Regions from separate parts of the Vibrio sp. R10-SF1-ISO8 genome, predicted to be linked through region 1. Evidence: predicted binding sites of a transcription regulator. Region 1 holds the regulator's gene; each other region holds the start of a gene.
What was found. The regulator PurR, encoded in region 1, represses purine synthesis genes. The targets are predictions, from matches to a motif close to TNANGNAAACGTTTNCNTNA.
Positions count from the first base shown of each region.

Region 2: the regulator PurR is predicted to act here: its motif matches at 1,153-1,172, upstream of metK (methionine adenosyltransferase).
Region 3: the regulator PurR is predicted to act here: its motif matches at 1,297-1,316, upstream of AC6R00_RS13490 (inosine/guanosine kinase).

Region 1 covers NZ_JCBDHL010000018.1:185,548-188,832, reverse strand. Annotated here, with positions in the region: gene AC6R00_RS14170 (TVP38/TMEM64 family protein) at 1-288, opposite strand, end outside; gene AC6R00_RS14165 (TfoX/Sxy family DNA transformation protein) at 440-1,030, opposite strand; cyclic di-GMP riboswitch class I at 1,164-1,250, opposite strand; gene purR (HTH-type transcriptional repressor PurR) at 1,395-2,402, opposite strand; gene torD (molecular chaperone TorD) at 2,614-3,261, opposite strand.
Region 2 covers NZ_JCBDHL010000006.1:53,176-56,460, reverse strand. Annotated here, with positions in the region: gene tkt (transketolase) at 1-999, opposite strand, end outside; gene metK (methionine adenosyltransferase) at 1,319-2,473, shown strand; gene AC6R00_RS02180 (DUF2189 domain-containing protein) at 2,745-3,285, shown strand, end outside.
Region 3 covers NZ_JCBDHL010000018.1:50,752-54,036, reverse strand. Annotated here, with positions in the region: gene mnmA (tRNA 2-thiouridine(34) synthase MnmA) at 1-706, opposite strand, end outside; gene AC6R00_RS13495 (hypothetical protein) at 902-1,171, shown strand; gene AC6R00_RS13490 (inosine/guanosine kinase) at 1,406-2,710, shown strand; gene AC6R00_RS13485 (H-NS family histone-like protein) at 2,820-3,230, opposite strand.

The DNA of each region.
Region 1 (3,285 bases):
TGCCCCAATGGTGCTGGCAAAAGAGACCAACAGTAAGCTTGTCCAGAAACCAAATAGAGCAGCGCCTAAAAGGGTAACGACCGCAGCGCCAGGAATTGAGAAAGCAGTGATAGCAACATAGGCGATAAAATAGCTAGCAGCGGCGATAGTAAAGTTATCTGCGATAAATGCGGAGAGCTCTGCTTGCTGCGCCTTCGCGTTTTCTAGCGTGAGATACTGACCAAAATTTACGCCAAGTAAAACAATTAGTGCGACGAAAATAATTCCTAGGATGATCTTTTTATTCATGTTGTGCAGCTCCATCATATTTCATGGATATCAATTATTAGTGTTACTAGACAAGACAGGGAAAGCAAGCCACAAATTTCAAGATGGCAGATAAAAACCAATAAAAAAGTCAGCACAAAGGCTGACTTCTTAAACAAATTTATTTTTTAGGTTAGCTGACTTGAGTTAACAGCTCCTGACGGCGACTTTGGGGGATAACCGACCAGTGTGTCCCTTTAATGGCACCTTCTAAAGCCCAGAGAAGTTCGATGTTTACATCGGAAGAGTGTGTAGTCTGAATGGCTTTAAACGCATGTACGGCTCCCACTTGTTCCAGATTCTCTACCGAATCTATACCAGCTTTCTTGAGCATGCGCTCAGTTGCTAGCCGCAAGTTAGGCAGATCTTTCAAACGATTGGGTTTCGCTTGCGATTGGCATTGCTTCTCTTGATTTGCTGCTTTTAAGGCGACGTTCGCAATCTTTAACGTTTTATTTGCGTCAGCTGCCCAATCATCACAAAGCGCAAAATACTTCGTCACGACGGGGAATCCGCGTTTTTTGTAAACATAGGGTTCTAGCCCTTGAGACCTGAACTGTTTAGCGAGAGCCGCGTCCGCGCGTACGTGTAGTTTATCGTTGACGACAAGTGCGAACATAGTGTCATCAGCAAAAATGCCAAAGCCACCAAACATTGAGCGAGACTTAATATGTCCTAACTGCTCAAATAAACGCATTGAGTCTTTTAGTATTGGTTTATCCATGCTGTGTTTTCTCGGTGTATAAGTATACGCCACCAATGCAGGTCCGAGAGATTAGCAAAATTATGCAGAGACATTGTCAGTAAGGTGTCATACGAGTGCAAGTAAAAGCGGTATGACAGTTTGCATATTCGCCATCGGCAACCCCGCTACCAGACAATAAATTGTTTAAGGCCGGAGGCTTTGCGTCCCATCCTTTCGAAATGGTTTGCCCTGTTCGTGGCATTAATCGAACACATTAAGAATAAATAAAATCTGCGCAGAACATCACGTTTGTATCGGATAAATGTGATGTTGGTTCAATAAATAGAGGGGAGATATACGCCTAGCCAATAGTACGACTACAAGCTAAGCGTCTGACTTAAGGTTATTTATTTAGATTACGAACGGTATTGCGCTCGACAATTTCTGGGTGCATCTCGAACACACGTTTTTCGTGCTCTTTATCTTTAATGCGCTCAAGAAGAATTTCGAAGGCATTCTTACCAACGCGACGTTTTGGTTGGTGCACTGTTGTTAGAGGTGGAGAGAAGTACTCTGCTAGTTCAATATTATCGTAGCCGATTACTGAGATGTCTTGAGGTATTTGAATGCCTTTCTGTTGTAGACGGCTCATTAAGCCAAGCGCCATTGTGTCATTAAAACAAAATACGGCTGTTGGCTTTTTATCCATCGCAACAATTTTATCCGCAGCCAGTACCGCCGTATCACATTCGAAGTTACCTTCAAGAATCCAATCTTCGTTTACTGTTAAATCAGCTTCAGCCATTGCACGCTTAAAGCCACTAATACGCTCAACACACGCCGCTTTCTCGAAGTGACCACTTAAACAAGCAATGTCAGTATGACCGCGCTCGATCAGATATTTTGTCGCTAGATAGCCGCCTTCTTCAGAGTTATCGATGATCTTATCGGCTTGAGAACTCTCTGGACCCCAGTCCATTACCACTTTTGGAATGTCTTTGTGGCGGTCGAGCATTTCGCTCAGCTCTTCAGTCAGATCTGAACACATCACTAGGATGCCATCTACACGCTTTTCAGCCAGCATGCGAATGTAGTCGCGTTGCTTCTCATAGATGCCGCCGGTATTACACAGAATCAAGGTGTAACCTTGGCGGTAGCAGTAGCTTTCTACGCCGTCGATAACTTCTGAGAAAAATAGGTTAGTCGATTGCGTCACTAACATACCGATTGTACGAGTAGTGTTGCATTTAAGACTACGAGCAACGGCACTCGGTGCATAGTTAAGCTCGGTTACCGCTTCCATCACTTTTTCTTGTGTCGCTTCGGCAACAAAGCGTGTCTTGTTAATCACGTGAGACACAGTGGTTGTTGAAACACCAGCAAGGCGAGCAACGTCTTTAATAGTGGCCATAAATTTTGTCCTGTCGATGACTGCCACGAGAATATATTCAGTTTAGAATAAGTTGGCAGAAAGTATCAGAAACACAAAAACCGCTCTTATTTAGCGGTTTGTATTTGAATAGTTCATTTTTATCGTTTGCGGTCACGATTTTAGACCGCAATCCGACTTAGGGCAAACATATTTCGTCAAACTGACCTGTGCCAGTTCACATTGTCAGACTCTATTCGCCGATTAAATATGTGCAGTCCAACTCCAAGAACGCCACAGTGAGAGAAGCGATCGCAGAGTAAAAACCGAATTCATCGAGCGTTTGACACTTAGCCGAAAACTTAGGTGTCCAACTTAGAAGGTGCTGACGAATGAAGCTCTCTTGTTCGATCAGTGCCTCTTCAATATGACGCTCTTGCTCAAGTTCATTAGAGCGAATGATAAGGTTACCGAGAAAATCCAGCTCAATGGCAATGTGATCAGCCGGCTCATTTAGGCTTTCATCAACGGCTACACCATGCTCTAGCATTAATGCTTCCATCTCTTTGGCAGGCTTGTCGTTAAGCAGGCCTGTGTCTCCAATGTACATTGAAGCATAAGGCAGTGCCGAGTCGCGGTCAGACTTTAAAAATAGATCACAAAAGTCAGCGGCAAGCTCTAGTTGCGCATCTTCGCGATCGATTAAGCGATTAAGTGCATCAATGACACGATCAATCGACGGTTTAAGAGCGGCATTCTCGCCAAGGCCAGTAAGGAAAGAGCGGATTTGAGCTGAATGGTACTGCTCCAGATTCTCTTCCGTTAATTCCTTGGCGTAAAGGCTTGAAAGCCACCAATAAATTTCCGCACGTTTCTCGTTGAATGCTTTGATTTCTTGCATTAGGTATCACTCCCAAAATAACTA
Region 2 (3,285 bases), on a different contig from region 1:
TGGTAGTTCACCGTTTAGGCGACGCTTAAGCTCTGCTGCTTCTGCTGGGTATGCCGTTGCATAAGCATCGAACTTAGCATTCCAAGCTGCTTCTTTAGCTGCACCAGCTTCTTTTGCATCCCACTCTGCGTATACGTCAGCAGGAATTTCAAAAGGACCGTGCTCCCAACCTAGTTCTTTACGTGTAGCTGCAATTTCTTCAGCGCCTAGTGGTGCACCGTGACAGTCGTGTGAGCCAGATTTATTTGGAGAACCAAAGCCGATAATCGTTTTAGTACAGATTAGAGTTGGGCGTGGGTCAGCTTTCGCTGCAACGATAGCGGCATTGATCGCTTCTGGATCGTGACCGTCTACTGCTGGGATTACGTGCCAGCCGTACGCTTCAAAACGCTTAGGAGTGTCGTCAGAGAACCAACCTTCAACTTCACCGTCGATAGAGATGCCGTTATCATCCCAGAAGGCAATAAGTTTACCCAGACCTAGGGTGCCTGCTAAAGAACATGCTTCGTGAGAGATACCTTCCATCAGACAGCCGTCACCCATGAATGCATAAGTGAAGTGGTCAACGATGTCGTGGCCTTCTTTGTTGAACTGTGCTGCAAGTGTCTTCTCAGCTAGCGCCATACCAACAGCGTTAGTGATACCTTGACCCAGTGGACCCGTAGTTGTCTCGATACCTGGTGCGTAACCGTACTCTGGGTGACCTGGTGTCTTAGAGTGCAGTTGACGGAAGTTTTTCAGATCATCGATAGACAGCTCGTAACCAGCTAGGTGCAGTAGCGAGTAAATCAGCATTGAGCCGTGGCCGTTTGATAGTACGAAACGGTCGCGGTCAGCCCACTCTGGGTTAGTTGGGTTATGGTTTAGATGTGAGCGCCAAAGAACTTCAGCGATATCAGCCATACCCATAGGTGCGCCTGGGTGACCAGAGTTAGCTTGTTGAACACCATCCATGCTTAGAGCGCGGATTGCATTAGCGAGATGTTGACGAGAAGACATGTCAGCTCCTGAGTGCATTAAGCGAATCGAAATAAAATGGGCGATAATTCTCTCAAAGCGCCACCAGCACTGCAATCGTTTTCCAAGTCAAAAGCTCACAAATTTCCTAGCTTTCGCAGCAAATCGATAAAAGTTACTAATATTTCGCACAATTAAAGCAAACGATTGTCTTGTTAGGTTTTGAAAAAGAGCTTGTAATTCGAGCGATAAAAATTAGAATAGACGTCTAGATGTAGATACACCTACAGATATCAAGATTATTTATCAGTGTTCCACGATTGATAACGGAGCACTCTCTAAAATTAAAAGTGGAGCTCACATGGCTAAGCACCTGTTTACTTCTGAGTCTGTTTCAGAAGGTCATCCAGATAAAATCGCAGACCAAATCTCTGATGCAGTTCTAGACGCAATCATCGAGCAAGACCCAAAAGCACGTGTTGCGTGTGAAACTTACGTAAAAACCGGCATGGTGATGGTTGGTGGTGAAATCACGACATCAGCATGGGTCGATATTGAAGAGCTAACTCGCCAGACTGTTCGTGAAATTGGTTACGTTCACTCTGACATGGGTTTCGATGCTGACTCTTGTGCAGTTCTAAACACCATCGGCAAACAGTCTCCAGACATTAACCAAGGTGTTGATAAAGCTGACCCTAAAGAGCAAGGCGCTGGTGACCAAGGTATCATGTTCGGTTACGCGACTAACGAAACTGACATCCTAATGCCAGCTCCGATTACTTACTCTCACCTTCTTGTTCAAAAGCAAGCTGAAGTACGTAAAAACGGTACACTGCCATGGTTACGTCCTGACGCGAAGTCTCAGGTAACTTTCCAGTACGACCAAGGTAAGATCGTTGGTATTGATGCAGTTGTTCTTTCTACCCAGCACTGTGATTCAATCTCGACTCCTGACCTACGTGAAGCAGTAATGGAAGAGATCATCAAACCAGTACTGCCTTCTGAGTGGATCAACAAAGAGACAAACTTCTTCATTAACCCAACCGGCCGTTTCGTAATCGGTGGTCCTATGGGTGACTGTGGTCTAACAGGTCGTAAGATCATCGTTGATACCTATGGCGGCGCAGCTCGTCACGGTGGTGGTGCTTTCTCTGGTAAAGATCCATCAAAAGTAGACCGTTCTGCAGCATACGCAGCACGCTACGTTGCGAAAAACATCGTTGCTGCTGGCCTAGCGGATCGTTGTGAAATCCAACTTTCTTACGCAATCGGTGTTGCTGATCCAACGTCTATCATGGTTGAAACCTTCGGCACTGAAAAAGTATCGCAAGACGTTATCGTTGAAGCTGTACGTCAAAACTTCGACCTACGCCCATACGGTCTACAAGAGATGCTGAACCTACTTCAGCCTATCTACAAGAAGACTGCGGCATACGGCCACTTCGGTCGCGAAGAGTTCCCATGGGAAGCGACAGATAAAGCCGCTCTTCTACGTGAGTTCGCTGGTCTGAAGTAATCTTTGATTACACTATAAAAATATTGAGAACGTCTGGATTACCAGACGTTCTTTTTTTATGCGCAAAAAAACATCAAGAAATTTGTATTTTTTTGCCATGCGGTCAATAGTTAAAAATATGTTAACGAACAAATCGAAAATCGACTTTGTTTCGTAAGCTGTTTAACTGATGCGCCGCTTACATTATTAGAGGTCGCCAAGCCGGGCATCGAGTTTCGTTCACTGTCGCTCAAGAGCACAGTGTAGGTAGAGAATCGATCAAGGAGGATATATGCCTCGTACGGTGAATCCACACGACTTCGATGACAAGAACAAAGAAGTCAAAGACTCAGAATACGCCCGCACGATTCCGTGTAATCAGGTCAGTATTTCTGCCCCGTTCCACTGGTTGTCACTCGGTCTGCATGACTTTGTCCGCATGCCACTTATCAGCGCCTTTTACGGTTTGTGCTTTATGGCCGCCGCAATAGGTATTGTTTTACTTGTCCAATGGCAGGGCACTCACTTAGTCGTGATGCCAAGTCTCGTTGTCTATATGCTTATTGGTCCTTTCTTGGCGCTTGGTCTTTATGACGCAAGCTGGGAAAGAGAAAAAGGCCATAGTGCAAGCCTACTTCACTCAATGAAAGCGATTGGTCGCAACTCCTCTTCTCAATGGGCATTCGCCGTGTTACTGGCGGTATGCATGATCTTCTGGATGAGAATTGCAGCACTTCTACACGCTCTATATCCATCCGTCCAAGGCGCACCGCTAACAGAGTTTCTGCCTTTCTTAGTCATAGGGTCACTGGTTGGTTTTGTCTTAGCATGTG
Region 3 (3,285 bases), 130 kb from region 1:
CTTTACCTTCCGGCGTTTCAATGTCGCCTGGTTGCGCTGGTAGATAGCGGCCTAGGAAATCCGTGAACTTACGTTCGCCGATGAAACAGATACCGGTTGAGTCTTTCTTCTTCGCTGTGATCAGATCTTGTTCTTCCGCAATGCGGCGAACTTCTGGTTTCTCTAAATCACCAACAGGGAATAGGCTGCGGGCGACCTGCTCGCTGCTTAGCGTGTATAGGAAATAGCTTTGGTCCTTGTTGCTGTCTAAACCACGAAGCATGCGTGGCTTGTCGCCGTTTTCAATTTCTTTTTGCGTCGGGAATGTACGACGGACATAGTGACCCATAGCGATATAGTCTGCGTCGAGCACTTCATCCGCAAACTCTAAAAATGCTTTAAACTTGATCTCTTTGTTGCACAGAATATCTGGATTGGGTGTACGACCGGCTTTGTACTCAGCAAGGAAATACTCGAATACGTTGTCCCAATATTCGGCAGCAAAGTTAATGGTGTGCAGGTGAATGCCTAGCTTGTCACAGACCGCTTGTGCATCGGCAAGATCTTCAGCTGCCGTACAGTATTCTTCGTTGTCATCTTCTTCCCAGTTCTTCATAAACAGGCCTTCAACTTGATAGCCTTGCTGCTTAAGAAGATACGCAGATACAGATGAATCAACGCCACCGGACATGCCAACGATGACTTTCTTTTGACTGTTGTCAGACATTACTAAACACCACTTAATTTAACTGGATGCAGATTTTATCAGAAAGCATAGCGAGGGGACAGATCCGAGATCGAACTCACACTTCGAATTCGGATATTTATTATGCGTTTGCTTAATGAAAATCGGCGAAATTTAACTATTAAACTTGTATATATGGCATAGTGGCGAAAATTCAAGAGAGTTAGAGTTAACCTAATGAGCGAAGAAAACCAAATCATCGAAGAAGCCCAGTTGATTGAAGTCATCGAAAACCAGCTAGAAGATGGAAACCCAGTGAAGGTGAAAGAAACCTTGATGCGTTTGATGATGACGGGCACGCCTCGTGAAGATGCTATCGCTATGATGGCGTGTGCGGTAGCGATTGAAATCTTTGATGTAATGAAAAACGAAGGTGAGTTCAACTTAAAGCGCTACGCTGAGAACCTTGACCGCTTGCCGGATCTTAGCTTTATGGAAGGTGAATAGGCGACCGCTCCTACAATAAAAGAACGCCTAACCAAAGCGATAAAAGCACTCATTAAAACTGGGTGCTTCATCAATCGACCACCCCACTTATTTATTACATTCAGAGCCGCTCTGATTTTAATTGCTGATGCAAACGTTTGCTATAATACCTTTTGTTGCCGTCCTAAAACCTGCAAGGTAGAATCCGGCATCCTTTCATCCCTTATTCAGATTCTTTACTGCAGAAGCATTGTTATGAAATTTCCTGGTCAACGTAAATCGAAGCATTACTTTCCTGTTCACGCTCGTGATCCATTGGTGAGTCAATCTCAAGAAAGTAAAAAGATGTCGCGCACGCATATTATCGGCATTGATCAAACTCTTGTTGATATTGAGGCCAAAGTAAGCAGTGAGCTTATCGAAAAATACCAACTGAGTAAGGGACACTCGCTCGTTATTGATGATGAGACTGCTGAAGCGCTATATAACGAACTAAAAGATCGAGATTTGATCACCAATGAATATGCTGGTGGTACGATTGGCAATACGCTTCACAACTATTCAGTACTCGCAGATGATCGCTCTACACTTTTAGGTGTAATGAGCCAAGACATTAAAATTGGTAGTTACGGCTATCGCTATTTATGTAATACATCGAGCCGTATGGATCTAAACCATTTGCAAGGTGTCGACGGGGCAATTGGTCGCTGTTTCGCATTAATTACTGAAGACGGTGAGCGCACTTTCGCTATTAGTGAAGGGCAAATGAATCAGCTCCATCCAGATAGCATTCCTGAAAAGATATTTAAAAATGCTTCTGCTTTGGTATTAACCGCTTATTTGGTCCGTTGTAAGAAAGGCGACCCAATGCCTGAAGCGACGATGAAAGCTATCGAGTATGCAAAAAAACATGACGTACCTGTTGTGCTAACTCTAGGCACCAAATTCGTTATTCAAGATGATCCAACATTTTGGCAAGATTTTTTAAACGATCATGTTTCTGTGGTGGCAATGAATGAAGACGAAGCAGAAGCGCTTACAGGAGAGTCTGATCCACTTGCAGCTTCTGACAAAACGTTAGAGTGGGTTGATTTAGTATTATGTACTGCAGGGCCAGTTGGTCTATTTATGGCGGGTTACACCGAAGAATCTGCAAAACGTGAGACGTCTTTACCATTATTACCGGGTAGTATTGCAGAATTTAACCGTTACGAATTTAGCCGACCTGCTTCAAAAGCGCTTTGCGACAATCCGATCAAAGTTTACTCGCATATTTCACCGTATATGGGTGGCCCAGAGAAAATTAAAAATACTAATGGTGCCGGTGATGCTGCATTATCTGCATTGTTACACGATATGGCGGCGAATAAATACCACAAAGAGAATGTGCCTAACTCAAGTAAGCACGCACATTCATACTTAACTTATTCATCGTTCTCGCAAGTATGTAAATACTCTAATCGCGCTAGTTACGAAGTGCTAGTACAGCATTCACCGCGCCTATCTCGTGGACTTCCTGAACGAGAAGATAGCTTGGAAGAAGCGTACTGGGAACGTTAATTCTACTGCAAACTATCAAAGCCTCAATTTAGTGAGGCTTTTTTAATTTTTAGAGAGGATAATAAAAAAGCGCCATAAAGGCGCTTTTTAAATAAATCACTCAAAACGATTAGATTAGGAAGTCGTCTAGTGACTTGCCTGCATCTAATTGCTCTTGGATTACTGAAGGTGTACGACCTTGTCCTGTCCAAGTTTTTTCTTCACCAGAAGCATCAACATATTTATATTTTGCTGGGCGAGGAGCACGCTTCGCTTTTGGCTTACTTCCTTTAGACTCACCTGCCAATGCAGAAATAAGCGCTTCGACGTCGATGCCGTCTTTAGTAATCTGTTCAGCAATAGCGGCTAATTTAGCTTCTTGCTCTGCAGCTGCTTCACGTTCAGCTTCTTCTGCTTCTTTACGCTCAGCTACAACAGTAGTTAGTTTATCTAACGCTTCTTCTAATTGCTCAAGTGTTAGCTCTCGAGAAAAAGCACGTAGACTACGAATGTTTAATAGTGTTTTTGTTAGTTCCGACATTTATTCATCTCTTCGCAATATAAGTTGTCGATGTATGAATCATAAACCTCTTAAT